One region of the Natronocella acetinitrilica genome, then DNA from elsewhere that is predicted to be linked to it. Evidence: predicted binding sites of a transcription regulator. Region 1 holds the regulator's gene; the other holds the start of a gene.

Region 1 (7,508 bases):
GCTGCGGACCGTGAATCGCTATGGCGGGCAACGGCCGAAGCCACCGAATCCGGATATTCCGGAGGAGTTCCGGGAGGTCGCCGAGCGGGGACGCACACCGCCGGATGACGGGAACTGAGTGACAACTTTCTGACGCCTGCGCCGTGAATCCGTCGCTGGCGTCCCATGAGGATGACCATGGCAACGGCCGTACTGAATAATCTGCGGGAGTTTGGCCGCAACGGGCTGGGCACGCCACTGCTGCTCATGGCCCTGCTGATGATGATGGTTATTCCCATGCCCCCGCTGGGGCTGGACATGCTGTTCACCTTCAACATCGCCTTGTCGCTGGTGATCATGCTGGTGGCGGTTTATACCCCCCGGCCCCTGGAGTTCGCCGTCTTCCCGTCGGTGCTGCTGGTGGCGACGCTGCTGCGCCTCGGCCTGAACGTAGCCTCCACACGGGTGGTCCTGCTTGAAGGTCATACCGGCACCGACGCCGCCGGCCAGGTGATCCAGGCTTTTGGCGAATTCGTGGTAGGTGGCAACTACGCCGTCGGTTTCGTGGTGTTCGCCATCCTCGTCATCATCAACTTCGTGGTGGTGACCAAGGGCGCGGGCCGCATTTCGGAAGTCAGCGCCCGGTTCACCCTGGACGCGCTGCGGGGCAAGCAGATGGCTATCGATGCGGATCTGAACTCCGGCCTGATCGATCAGGACCAGGCCCGCAAGCGCCGCGAAGAGGTGTCCCAGGAGGCGGACTTCTACGGCTCCATGGACGGCGCCAGCAAGTTCGTGCGGGGCGACGCCATTGCCGGCATCCTGATTCTCTTCATCAACATCATCGGCGGGCTGTCCATCGGCCTGCTGCAGCACGGCATGGAATTCAACGATGCGGTGCGCACCTACACCCTGCTGACCATCGGTGACGGGCTGGTGGCGCAGATCCCCTCGCTGGTGCTGTCCACCGGCACCGCCATCCTGGTGACCCGCGTCTCCTCCAGTCAGGACATGGGGCGGCAGGTGCTGACGCAGCTGTTCAAGAACCCCAAGGCGCTGGCGGTGAGCGCCGGTGTCATCGGGCTGATGGGTCTGATCCCGGGCATGCCCAACCTGGCATTCCTGACCCTGGCCGCAGCCGGTGGCAGCCTGGCCTGGTACATCAATCGGCGCAACCAGGAAGAGCCGGAGGTTCTCGGCCCGGACGACGTGGAACCAACCCCCGGCCGTGGCGACAAGTCCAAGGCCGCGCAACCGGCGATGGCGCCGGAACAGCGAGAGCTGAGCTGGGATGACGTGCCGCCGGTAGACGTGATCGGACTGGAGGTGGGTTACGGGCTCATTCCCCTGGTGGACCGCCAGCAGGGCGGCCAGCTGCTGACCCGGATCAAGGGTGTGCGCAAGAAGCTGTCGCAGGACCTGGGCTTCCTGGTGCAGTCGGTACACATCCGCGACAACCTGGATCTCGGGCCCAACCAGTACCGCATCAGCATCCACGGTGTACCCATGGCCGAGGCGGAGACCCAGCCAGGTCGTGAGCTGGCCATCAATCCGGGCACGGTGCAGGGCGAGTTGCAGGGAACGCCGACCAGGGACCCGGCATTCGGCCTGGAGGCGGTTTGGATCGAGCCCGGACAGCGGGATTACGCCCAGACCATGGGCTACACCGTTGTGGACAGCAGCACCGTGGTCGCCACGCATCTGAGCCAGGTGATCCAGGGTCACGCCCATGAGCTGCTCGGCCATGAAGAAACCCAGAAGCTGCTGGACATGCTTGCCCGCCAGCAGCCCAAGCTGGTGGAGGACCTGGTGCCGAACACCCTGCCGCTCAGCGTGGTGGTGAAGGTGCTGCAGAGCCTGCTTGCCGAGAACATTCCCATTCGCGACATGCGCACCATTGTCGGCACGCTGGCCGAGCACGGCACCCGCAGCAAGGAGCCCACCGAGCTGCTGACCGCCGTGCGCGAGGCGCTGGGCCGGATGATCGTGCAGAACGTCAATGGCATGGCAGCCGAGCTGCCGGTCATCACCCTCGACCCGCAACTCGAGCAGTTGCTGCTGAACACGGTGCAGGGCACCGGCGATGCGGCTGGTTTCGAGCCAGGCCTGGCGGATCGTTTGCAGCGGTCACTTGCCGACAGCGCACGTCGCCAGGAGGCCGCCGGCCAGCCGGCAGTGCTGCTCACGGCCCCGCCGCTTCGGCAGTGGCTATCACGATTGATGCGACATGGGGTCCAGGGCTTGCACGTCCTGTCCTACAACGAAGTACCGGATGACAAGCAGGTGCGCATCGTCGCATCCATCGGACAACAGCAGGTATCCGGCGCCTGACGGGCCCGGGTGAGTGACGGAGGCAACCATGAAGATCCAGCGTATCTTCGCGAAGGACATGCGCCAGGCCATCCGGCAGGTGCGGGATGAGCACGGGCCGGACGCGGTGATTCTCTCAAGCCGTGCGGTGGAGGGTGGTGTCGAGGTGATTTCCGCCATCGACTTCGACCAGCGGGCCATGGAGGCGAGCGTCCCCCGGGCCGAGCCGCCCCGGCGCCAGTCCACACCCGCTGCGGCCCCGATGCCGGCGCGCCGCAATGCCGCCGACGAGCCGGCCTTCGGTGCCCTGCTGCGGGAGGTCGAACAGGGCGCGCCGGTGGCGGCGGCCAGGCGTGCCGGTGGCGGCATTGATGTCCGTGTGGATGACGCGCTGGACGATGACCTGGAGCAGGCCCTGGGCAGTGCGATGGCGTTCGCAGACTCTGCGCCGCAAGCCGGCCACACTGAAACCCGTCGGGCGCCGAAGCGCGCCGCGACCACGGTTAAGGATTCCGGGCGACCGACACGGGCCAAATCGCCGGTCAACGTCGAGTGGACACAGGAGCCGGCGCTGGTGGAGATGCGGGCGGAGCTGAAAACCTTGCGCAGTCTGTTCGAGAACCAGCTGAGCCTGCTGGACTGGCAGCAATCCGAAAAGCGCCATCCGGTCCGTACCCACGTGCTGCGACGGCTCATGGAGCTTGGATTCGGTCCGGATCTGTGTCGCAAGGCCGCAGACCGTGTGGCGGAAAACGTCACGCCCGACATCGCCTTTCGTCAGGCGCTGGCAATCATCACCCGGCACACGCCGGTGGCCAGGGATGACCTGATAGATACTGGAGGCGTGGTGGCGGTGGTCGGCCCCACCGGCGTCGGCAAGACAACCACCGTGGCCAAGCTGGCAGCCCGGTTCGCGCTGCGCCACGGCCGCCAGCATGTGGCGCTGGTCAGCACCGACAACTTCCGGATCGGCGCCCAGGACCAGTTGCGCAATTTCGCCCGGATTCTCGGGGTGCCGGTGCATGCCGCCGATGATGGCGAGGAGCTCAAGCGGGTACTCGACGATCTGTCGGATCGTCGCCTGGTACTGGTTGATACCGCTGGAATGAGTCGGCGGGACCTGCGGATTGCAGACCAGTTCAAGGCGCTGCAGACGTCACATCACAAGCTGCGCAGCTACCTGGTGATGTCTGCCGGTACGCAGCTGGCGAGTCTCGATCAGACGGCGCGGACGTACAAGCGCATGGGCCTGGCCGGCTGCATCATCACCAAGGTGGACGAGGCGGCTGCCCTGGGCCCGGCCCTGACAGTGATGCTGCGTCACCGGCTGGCGGCAGCCTATCTGGGTGTGGGGCAGCGGGTACCGGAGGATTTGCAGCCGGCCCGCAGTGATAGACTCGTTCAGCAGGCGGTGGACATCGTTCGCGACACCGACGTCGAGGTCGAGGATGAGCACATGGCCATGGTCTTCGGTGGTGGGCACTAGTCGTTCAGGTGCAGGGCACGTGCGTGCCCATGAACATCAACACAAGTATCGAACAGGGGTGGGGACGAGTGGATCAGGCAGCAGGGTTGCGGCGCATGGCCAAGGCCAGACCAGTCCAGGTCATTGCAGTGACCAGCGGCAAGGGTGGCGTTGGCAAGAGCAGTGTATCGGTCAACCTCTCGGTTGCGCTGGCGCGCTCCGGACGCCGGGTCATGCTCATGGACGCGGACCTGGGGCTTGCCAACGTGGACGTCCTGCTGGGCCTCACGCCGCGGTACAACCTGTCCCACGTGATCGAGGGGCAGGTGACCCTGGAAGAGGTACTCATGGAAGGCCCCGAGGGGGTGATGATCGTCCCGGCATCCTCCGGCACCAAACGCATGGCGGAACTGGGCCCGGCGGAGAACGCGGGTCTGATCCGCAGTTTCAGCGAGTTGAGCCAGGACGTCGATTACCTGATTGTCGACACTGCCGCAGGCATTGCCGATAGCGTCATCAGTTTTGCCCGGGCGGCACGGGAAGTGATCGTGGTGGCCTGTGACGAACCATCCTCCATTACCGACGCCTATGCCCTCATCAAGGTCCTGAACCGCGACTATCACGTGCCCCGCGCCCACCTGGTCGCCAATATGGTCAGTGGCGGCAGACAGGCCCAGGAACTGTTCGAGAAGCTGGCGCGGGTCTGTGACAAATACCTCGACGTGACCCTGTCCCTGCTCGGCGGTATCCCCATGGACGAGAGCCTGCGCAAGGCAGTGCAGCGCCAGCGGGCCGTGGTTGCCATGTATCCGGGCAGCCCTGCGGGTAAGGCCTTTGCCGACCTGGCGCGTCGGGTCGACCAGTGGCCCATGCCTGCCGGTCCGGAAGGGCACCTTGAGTTTTTCGTCGAGCGCCTGGTGCAGGTGAGTGGCAAGAGCGGCGAGTGGCAAGCATGAAGATGCCAGCGAAAGCTTATCAGCAGGTTGCCGCCCAGGTGGAGCAGGATTTGGTAGTGCAGCATGCACCGCTGGTCAAGCGCATCGCCCATCATCTCATGGCCCGGCTGCCGGACTCCGTGCAGGTGGACGACCTGATACAGGCCGGCATGATCGGTCTGCTGGAGGCCTCCCGCCAGTTTGATGCCTCCCAGGGGGCCAGCTTCCAGACCTATGCCGGTATCCGCATCCGTGGCGCAATGATTGATGAAATCCGCCGACTGGACTGGACGCCGCGTTCCGTGCACCGCAAGGCTCGGGAAGTCGCCCGTGCCATCCGCGAGATCGAGCATCGTACCGGGCGTGATCCCCGGGACAGCGAAGTCATCGAGGCCATGGGCATCAGCGCCGAGGAGTACCACCAGATCCTGCGGGATTCCTCCACGGCACGGCTTTTCAGCATTGATGATGACGAGTCCGAGGGTCGGGAACCGGCGGCGGATGTGGCGCAGCCACTGGACGCCCTGCAGGACGAAAATTTCCAGCATGCCCTGGCGGACGCTATCCGCGGCTTGCCCGAGCGCGAGCAATTGGTGATGTCTCTCTACTACGAGCAGGAACTGAATCTCAAGGAGATCGGCGCCGTGCTCGGTGTGAGTGAATCCCGCATCAGCCAGATTCATGGACGCATTGCCCTCAAGTTAAGGGCCCACCTTGCCGATTGGATAGAGTGACCGATCTCTCGAATTCGGTGGCGCAAGTGCCGAATTTTGGGCAGTAATCGGCAGAACATGAGGCCGCGCGCGTCCATCCTTCCCTAGGTGGTTCGCCGTGCCCCGCCGCGAGCCGCACTGCGCATAAAGACCATAGAAGGTGACTGAAAGTGAGTCTCGACAAGAACATGAGAATCCTGATCGTGGACGATTTCTCCACGATGCGGCGAATCATCAAGAACCTGTTGCGGGACCTGGGCTACAACAACACCGCCGAGGCGGATGACGGCAACAGTGCGCTTCCGGTCCTGAAAAAAGGCGGGTTCGATTTCCTCATTACGGACTGGAACATGCCTGGCATGACCGGCCTGGACCTGCTCAAGTCAGTGCGCGCTGAGCCCGAGTTGCGGGATCTTCCCGTACTGATGGTGACCGCCGAATCCAAGCGTGAGCAGATCATCGAGGCGGCTCAGGCCGGCGTCAACGGCTACATCGTCAAGCCATTTACCGCCAATACCCTGCGGGAGAAGATCGACAAGATCTTCGAGCGCATCGAGGCGGGGAGCTAGGCCTCCGATGAGTGATCAGGAAAGTGCCAATCAGCGGATGCTCGTGACCGCCAGACAACTGGTGGAACGCCTGGAATCCGGCGACGAGGTGGGCGTTGATGATCTGGTCGAGGAGCTGACTCATATCAGGGAGACGGAGCTCTTTCGCGAACTCGGGCAACTGACCCGCGAACTCCACGAGGCTCTAAAGGCTTTCAAGAGCGACTCCCGCCTGGCTGCCGTTGCCGAAGAGATTCCCGACGCCCAGGACCGGCTGAATCACGTGATCGACATGACCGAGCAGTCTGCTCATCGCACCCTGAACGCCGTGGAGGAAAGCCTGGATCTGGTCAACGGCTTGGCAGAGGGCGGTCAGGGCCTGCGTCAGCGCTGGCAGCAGTTTCGTGCCAGAGAGCTGTCGGCGGACGAATTCCGCATATTGAGCCGCGATCTCGAGGCGTTTCTCGATCGCGTCGGGGAAGAGGGTGGCAGGGTTCAGAGCCACCTCACCGATGCATTGATGGCCCAGGATTACCAGGATCTCACCGGACAGATAATCCGCCGGGTCATCAACCTGGTGCAGGAAGTGGAGAGTGGACTGGTCTCGCTGATCTCCATTTCCGGGCGCAGGCAAGGCGAAGAAAAGGATCAGTCCGGCGCGTCGCGCCAGAAGGCTGCGACGCCCGATCTCGAAGGTCCGCAGATTCCGGGCAAGGAGTCGTCGACCGCCGTGAAAGGACAGGATGAAGTGGATGATCTGCTTTCCAGTCTCGGCTTCTGAGCCGCTGGCCGGAAAGCTGGCATAACCAGACAGGTGCGACATGAGCATCGATACGGACGACGATATTGTTCAGGATTTCCTTGTGGAATCACGGGAAATCCTCGAGACCCTGGGTGGGCAGCTCGTGGAGCTGGAGCAGCGCGGCGATGACGCCGATCTGCTGAATGCGGTTTTTCGAGGGTTTCACACCATCAAGGGCGGCGCTGGCTTTCTCGGGTTGTCGCCACTTGTGGACGTTTGCCACCGTACTGAAGACCTCTTCAACCTGTTGCGCAACGGCGAACGGCAGGTCACCCCCGAATTGATGGACCAGGTGCTCCAGGCGCTGGATGTGGTGAACGGCCACTTCGATGCGCTGGAGCGGGGCAAACAACTTGAGCAGGCGCCGGAAGGCTTGCTGCGGGCACTGGAAGAACTCATCGAACACGGCAGCCTGCAGGGCGGAACCTCCGCGCCGGAGCCGACCAGGAAACCCGGCGGCGGTGATGACATCAGCGATGACGAGTTCGACGCCCTGCTGGATGCCCTGGATAACGAGCAGAAACAGAAACCATCCTCATCAGTGCAGGCAACAGAATCCGAGGAGAGGAGCCCCGAGACGGACTCCTCGGACAGCGGTGACATGAGCGAGGAGGAATTCGACGCCATCCTCGACCAGCTGCACGGCAAGGGGCGTCATGGCGGCGTTCCGGAGGCGAAAGTGGGTGCGCCGAAAGCCGCCCGTGAGGCTGCCAATGGCGATGACATCAGCGATGACGAATTCGAGTCCTTGCTGGA
Region 2 (7,508 bases), on a different contig from region 1:
ACATCCGGGAGATTCTCCAGCCGGGTAGCCAGTGCCCGTTCTGCAGAAGCCTGCAGCGACGGTGACAGGGTGGTGAAAATCCGCAACCCCTCGGTTTGCAGATCCTCCCTTCGATAATCCCGCTGGAGGTGGCGCTGTACCAGCGTCATGAATGCCGGATAGCTCGACTCAAGCTGGCGCCTCGGGGGCACAACACCGAGCGGGCGCGCCTTCGCCCGTTCCGCATCCACGGGGGACGCCACACCGGCCGCCGCCATCTGATCAAGCACCAGATTGCGCCGCTGCATGGCGCGCTCCGGGTGGCGGTAGGGGTGATAACGCGACGGACCACGCACAAGGGCCACCAGCAGGGCCTGCTGCTCGAGTGACAGCGCGTCGATGGATTGCCCGAAATAGTGGTAGGAGGCGAGACCCATGCCATGGATCGCGCGATCCGGTGCCTGGGCAAGATAGACCTCGTTCAGGTAGGCCTCGAGGATCGCTTCCTTGTCGTAGCGCAACTCCATGATCACGGCCATGACGGCTTCGTTCAGTTTGCGCCACAGGGTCTGGTCGCGACTGAGATAGAAGTTCTTCGCCAGTTGCTGGGTGAGCGTGCTACCCCCCTGGACAACCCGCCGGGCGCGCAGATTGGCAAGCGCGGCGCGAGCGATGCCGCTGGGCGAAAGCCCCAGATGACTGAAGAAACCACGGTCCTCCACCACGATGAGCCCGGCGATCAACGTGGGTGGCACGTCCCCCAGTCGCACCAGCAAGCGGTCTTCCCGATGGCTTGGAAGTATGCTGCCAATGCGGGCGGGATCGAGCCTGGCCAGAGCAACCTCGGCACCGCTGTCAACATCCCTGACCCGGGAAATTCGGCCGTCACCAAACTCCAGGCGCAGGCGCCGGGCGGATTCATCCCCGTCCCAGTAGGCGAAGCGACGACTGAACAGCTCCACTGCACCATTCGCCGGGCGCCATGTGCCCGGTCGCTCCAGGCTCGCCGACTCGTGATAACCCATGGCGTCGAGTTCCAGCAGGACTTGCGGGCGGGTTAGCTGCAGACCGGCGTGCAACTCCAGCGGCCGGGCGTAGACGGTGGCGGGAATGGTCCACTGGACGCCTTCAAAACGGGACTGCACGGCACGATCGACGGACACCAGCCAGCCGGCCGTGAGTATCACCAGGCCCAGCAGGACCGGCGGGATGATCCGGCGCAGTCGCGATTTACGCGCCGGCCGGCGCCCTTTTCCGGGGCTGCGGCGTGGACGACGGCGAGGTCGATTCATTGCTTCAGGCCCAGATCAGCCGCTCCCTCGGCTTCACGTTTACCCAGAAACCGTACAGGCCGACGATAACGAACGCCGCCAGCGTCCAGCCCGGCAGGGTCACACCGAACAACGTTTCCACCTCGGCGCACTCGCCGGACCCCTCGAGAACCATCATCAGCACTTCCTGCAGCGGGAACGCCTCGACCATGAAATCGAGCCCGGGCCCACAGGCCGGTACCTGATCGGGTGGCAGGCTCTGCAGCCAGAGATGCCGCACGGCGATCGCGGCGCCGGTACCCGCGGACAGCAGAATCAGAAATGCGTAACCGAAGCGGCCGCGGCCCCGTGGCCCGTGAACCACGGCAAGCAGGAACACGATACCCAGCGCAAACATGGCAAGACGCTGAAGAATGCACAGCGGGCAGGGCTCCATGCCGACCACGAACTCGAGATAATACGCGCCACCAAGCAGCCCGGCACAGGCCAGAAATCCCAGCATGTTGGCCCCGCGCAGACGACGCCATTCGATCCAGCTCACTGTCATGCGGTCTACCCACCCCCCAAGGCGCGGCCCGCTTTCGACGCAGGTCCACCATATGGTGGCGGCAGTGTAACAGATCGGGCCCAGGCGGACCGCCAGGCGACGCAGAGCAGTCGAGTGTTTCGATCCACGGCCGGGCAAGGCAGAATAGAATACGCTAGCGTATGGAAACGGGCGCCAAGCTGCCTACAGCCCTCAGGAGGACCCATGGCAACAATACTCTGGCTCATTGGATTGATCGGCTTGTCGGCAGTGGTGGCCTACGCCGGTGTCTGGTTGCTCACTGGAACCGCCATCATGGCGGTGTACCTGGCGCTGATGACGGTGGCAGGCCCTTTGCACTGGACCGTCAATCTGCTCCTGTGGCTGCTGTTCGCGCTCATCGCCATCCCACTGAATGTCGAGGGGCTGCGGCGTCGCTATATCAGCCGACCGCTGTTCCACTGGTTCGGCAAGGTGCTGCCCGCCATGTCGGAGACGGAACGCGAGGCTATCGAGGCGGGTACCGTGTGGTGGGATGGGCAACTGTTTTCCGGCAATCCGGATTGGGACGCACTGCTGCATTACCCATCACCCCGCCTGAGCGATGAAGAACAGACCTTCCTCGACGGCCCCACCGAAGACTTGTGCCGAATGACCAATGAGTGGGACGTCACCTTCAAGCGCATGGATCTCTCACCCGAGACCTGGGATTTCATCCGCAGCCAGGGATTTCTCGGCCTGATCATCCCCAAGGAGTATGGCGGCAAGGGCTTCTCGGCCATTGCCCACTCCGAGATTGCCATGAAGCTCGCCAGCCGCTGCAGCGACCTGGGCTCCACCGTGATGGTGCCGAATTCGCTGGGACCTGCCGAGCTGCTCATGCATTACGGCACCGAGGCGCAGCGCAGCCACTACCTGCCGCGTCTCGCCCGTGGCGAAGAGATCCCCTGCTTTGCCCTGACCAGCCCGGAAGCCGGCTCGGATGCGGCCGGGTCCATGCGCGACTACGGGATTGTCTGCAAGGGCGACTGGCAAGGCGAAGAAGTAATCGGCTTGCGACTGACCTGGGAGAAACGCTATATCACCCTTGGGCCTGTGGCGACGCTGCTGGGCCTCGCATTCCGCGCCTACGACCCCGACGGCCTGCTGGGCGATGAACCGGATCTCGGCATCACCCTGGCATTGATTCCCACGAAAACCCCCGGTGTGAATATCGGTCGCCGCCATTTCCCGCTGAATGCGGCCTTCATGAATGGCCCCAACAGCGGCAAGGACGTGTTCATTCCACTGGACTGGATCATCGGCGGTCGCGACATGGTGGGCAAGGGCTGGATGATGCTGATGAACTGCCTGTCCGTCGGCCGCTCAATCTCACTGCCCGCAGGCGGCACCGGCGCGGCGAAGGCCTGCGCCCTGCATACCGGTGCCTACGCCCGCGTGCGTCGACAGTTCAAGATGCCCATTGGCGAGTTCGAAGGCATCCAGGAGGCTCTGGCCCGGATTGGTGGGCTGACCTACCTCATGGACGCGGCCCGCACCATGACCGCGGGCGCCGTGGACCTCGGCGAGAAACCATCGGTGCTCTCCGCTGTAGTGAAATACCACCTCACGGAGGGCATGCGCCAGTGCGTCAACGACGCCATGGATGTTCACGGTGGCAAGGGCATCTGCCTGGGCCCGAACAACTACCTGGGCCGCACCTACCAGACCGCGCCCATTAGCATTACCGTCGAGGGTGCGAACATCCTCACCCGCAACATGATGATTTTTGGCCAGGGCGCCATCCGCTGTCACCCCTTCGTGCTCCGGGAAATGCTGCTCACCCGGGAAGCGGATCAGGAGCAGGCCGCCGAGGACTTTGACGCACTACTGATGGAGCACCTGGGATTTGGTGCTGGCAATGCGGCTCGCTCGCTGCTGCTGGGCCTGACCGGCGGGGGGCTGCTCAGCACACCGGGGGGACGATCCACCCGACGCTACTATCGACAGCTGACTCGCCTCTCGGCGGCCTTCGCGTTGCTTGCGGACTGCAGCATGCTTGTGCTGGGCGGCTCGCTCAAACGCCGGGAGCGCATCTCGGCACGGCTAGGGGACGTCCTCAGCTACCTTTACCTGGGCTCCGCCTGCCTCAAGCGCTACGAGGATCAGGGCCGCCCGTCCGAGGATCTGCCACTGCTGCAGTGGGCGATGGCGCACTGCCTGTCGATGATCGAACTCCGCCTCGACGAAGTTCTGAAGAATTTCCCCGACCGGGTCGTCGCCGCGGTATTGCGCCCGATCATCTTCCCCCTGGGACGTCGCCTGCGCGGCCCGGACGATCGGACCGGAGCCAAGGTGGCACGCCTGCTGATGGAGCCGAACCCGGCACTGGACCGCCTGGTCGCTGGCGCCTACCGCAGCGCCGATCCGGAGGACGGTGCCGGGGCAGTGCTGCACGCGGTGGATCGCGTGATCGCCGCTGCCCCCATAGAGGCCAGGGTTCAAAAGGCGATCAAGGAGGGTGCCCTGCAGCCTGCCTTGTGGGAAGAACTCGCCGACGCCGCCCTGGCAAAGGGCCTGATCAGCGATCACGAGGCAGCAACGCTGCGTGAGGCGGATGCGGCAAGGCGCACGGTCATCGCCGTTGACGACTTCAGCCCAACCGACGTGCTACCCGGCAAGCCGCGACGCAAACAGACCAGGGCCGCGTGACCTGCGAAGGGCGGGATCCACCGCTGATCCCGCCCATCTGTGACAGTGACCACGGAAAAGTCTCTTATCCTTCAGCACAGTAGCAACATTGTGCCGCCCATGGTGCGGCTCAAGCGGCGGCCATGGCTGCCGTTAAAGCACTCAGGGAGTACACCAGCGACGGTTTATCCATCGCGGCGAGGGCGGGAGAAAAGATTCGATGAACCTGTTCGGCTTTTTCAGAAGTTCCGGCCAGACGGCAAGCCTGGTCACCGAGTCCGTGGGCCGTGCACCCCGTGACTACACAGAGGTACTTGGCAGCATTGCCGCACTCGGCACGGAACTGGGCGACATTACCGGGAACATGGCCGAGGGCCTCGATCGCATCTCGGAACGGGTCGCCCGCGAAGCGTCCCAGTATCGCGAGTTGCTCGACTCGGCAGAGGACCTGGACCAGCGCAATCGCACGGTGGATACATCAGCTGGCCGTGCCCGGGAGTCTGCCTCGGAAGCGTCGACCCAGGTGTCGGCGTGGAAAGACACCATCGAGCAGGCCGTCAAGGCCGTTGGTGAACTCACCGAATCGGTGGGTACCATCGAGCATCAGGTGGGCGGACTGAAAAGCGCCCTTGATCGGGTCGCGGAAGTCGCTGCCGGCATCACGAGCATCGCCAAGCAGACCAATCTCCTCGCCCTGAACGCGACCATCGAGGCGACCCGGGCCGGCGAAGTGGGCCGCGGCTTCGCAGTGGTCGCCGAACACGTCAAGGAGCTGGCGAGGCAGACCAGCGAAGCGACAGCGGACATTCGCGCCCTGCTGGAAGAATTGACCAGCCGGATCGATCGACTGATGGATCGTGGCGCCGCCGGAACCGAGCGTGCGGAAAGCGTTCGGCAAGGTGCAGAAACCCTGTCCACGATGATGGCAGCAGTGGCAGAAGCCATGGCTGACGTGGAACGGGAATCCGATCGTATCGGCAGCGCCGTCAGCGCGATCGACGAACATTGCAGAGAGACCGTCGACGGTCTGAACGGCATGCGCCAGGATGTCGCCCAGGCCGACAATGCCGTCAGCGAAGCACAGCAACGCGCCGCGGGATTACTGGAGACCGCTACGGCGTTGGGGTCACTGGGCAAGGACGGGCAGATCGGCGCCAACGCCGTTGCGCAGGCGGCCGTGCATGGCCGCCGGATTGCCGTTGAGACCTCGGATATCGCCGGCAACGTGGACGCCATTGCCGGTCGTGTCGATCGGCAGGCAGCACTGTTCGAGCAGCTGCAACAGATGACAGAGACCCTCGGTCAGCATCATGGCGAGGTGGACGAGGCTGCTCGCGGTGCCCAGCATGTCGCGGCGACGGCAGCGCAAGATGTGGCCAACGCGGCAAGCACCGTGACGGAATCCATCACCTCCATGCAGGCTCTGGCGGACGATGTCTCCGGCATCCATCAGGATCTCACCGGCTTGGCCGATGTGCTCGCACGCATCACCAAGGCTGCCCGAGGCATTGACGGCATCGCCAAGCAGACCAATCTGCTTGCGTTGAATGCGGCCATCGAGGCGGCCCGCGCCGGCGAGGCAGGTCATGGGTTTGCAGTGGTGGCGGACGAGGTGAAGCAACTGGCCCAACAGACCAGCGAGGCCACCACCGACATCGAAACCACACTCAACGGGCTTACGGTGCAGGCTCATACCCTGGCCGACATCGGTGCGCAGGGCAGTTTGCGCGCGCGGGAAGTCCGCGCAGCCACCGGCTCACTGGACGAAGTTGTCGAGCGTATCGGCCAGGCAATGGCGGGCGTGGACCGCCAGTCAAATGAGATCGTGGAAGCCGTGCAGGCCATCAGGGCGCTGTGCGCGAGCATGCAGGACCATCTCACGGGTCTGAGCCGCGAGAGCGCGATCTCGGCGGAACACCTCAAGGAAATGCAGGAAGACGGCAACCGTGTGCTCGGCAAGGCCGAGGCCTTGCTCAATCTGGTCAACGACGGCGAACTGGAGACCCCGGAGCGGGACATGATAAGCCGGGCGCGGGAGGCGGCTCGAAGCGTCTCCGCCGCATTCGAGCAAGCAGTCAGAGACCAGCGCATCAGCCTTGAGGAATTGTTCGACCGGGATTATCGCCCGATTGCCGATTCCGATCCAAAGCAGTATCTGACCCGCTACACCGGCTTCACGGACGAGGTCCTGCCGGCGATACAGGAACCCCACTACCAGGCAGCGGATACCATCCTGGCCTGCTGTACCACGGATGATCATGGCCACATCGCGACCCACAATCAGCACGTGTCACAGCCGCAACGGCCCGACGATCCGTTGTGGAACGCGGCCAATTGCCGCAACCGTCGCATGTTCGACGATCGAGTCGGGTTGGCCGCAGCGAAAAATGAAAAACCATTCCTGTTACAGGCCTACCGACGCAACATGGGCGATCGTTTTGTCCTGACCATGGATGCGTCTTCGCCGGTGATGGTAAACGGCCGTCACTGGGGCGCGGTGCGGATCATCTATCTACCGTAACCTGGAGCGCTGCAGCACTCTGCTTCGCGACGGGGTCCGCCTGCTCGCCCAGCATAGTCTGCAGCGTCATCCAGGGAAGCCTTGCGCAATTGCAGCGGCCGGGAAAGTGACGCACGTCCGCGAGCACATTCAGATCGTCTCGGCCCGGAGCCGAATCCGCGACGCGATCGCCCTGGCTAATCATGATTTCCACCGAGCGAGCCAATTCGAGGGCGTCGTCGACGGTTTGCCCGAGCAGATTGACCGTGAGCAGTGAAGCGGAAGCCGTGGTCACGGCGCAGGAATCGCCCTGAAATCCGACATCGGCGATGCGTCCATGGTCATCGACTCGCAGAAGCAGGATCACTGTGTCCCCGCACACGGGATTGCGCCCGGTGGCGGCATGGCTGCACGGCTCTACGACGCGAAAGTTGCGTGGTGATCGGTTGTGTTCGATCACCACGGTCTGATAGAGCGCTGCCGGGGACTGCTCGGTCATCGAGGCCCGAACAGCTCCCGAACCTTGCCGATGGCCATGACCAGGCGATCGACCTCTTCCCGG

The links. The regulator FliA, encoded in region 1, starts transcription of late flagellar genes. The targets are predictions, from matches to a motif close to GCTAAAGTTNNNNNNNNNNCNGCCGATA.
Region 2: J2T57_RS10305 (methyl-accepting chemotaxis protein) is a predicted target of FliA. The motif match lies at 4,575-4,602, and genes of this name have one in related genera.

Annotation. Positions count from the first base shown of each region.
Region 1 is NZ_JALJXV010000006.1:215,616-223,123, reverse strand. It holds gene flhB (flagellar biosynthesis protein FlhB) at 1-118, shown strand, start outside; gene flhA (flagellar biosynthesis protein FlhA) at 172-2,310, shown strand; gene flhF (flagellar biosynthesis GTPase FlhF) at 2,339-3,775, shown strand; gene J2T57_RS13540 (MinD/ParA family protein) at 3,805-4,710, shown strand; gene J2T57_RS13535 (RNA polymerase sigma factor FliA) at 4,713-5,423, shown strand; gene J2T57_RS13530 (chemotaxis response regulator CheY) at 5,591-5,971, shown strand; gene J2T57_RS13525 (protein phosphatase CheZ) at 5,979-6,731, shown strand; gene J2T57_RS13520 (chemotaxis protein CheA) at 6,772-7,508, shown strand, end outside.
Region 2 is NZ_JALJXV010000004.1:322,638-330,145, reverse strand. It holds gene mrcB (penicillin-binding protein 1B) at 1-1,271, opposite strand, end outside; gene J2T57_RS10315 (disulfide bond formation protein B) at 1,276-1,797, opposite strand; gene J2T57_RS10310 (acyl-CoA dehydrogenase) at 2,002-4,467, shown strand; gene J2T57_RS10305 (methyl-accepting chemotaxis protein) at 4,667-6,967, shown strand; gene sufU (Fe-S cluster assembly sulfur transfer protein SufU) at 6,951-7,445, opposite strand; gene J2T57_RS10295 (cysteine desulfurase) at 7,442-7,508, opposite strand, start outside.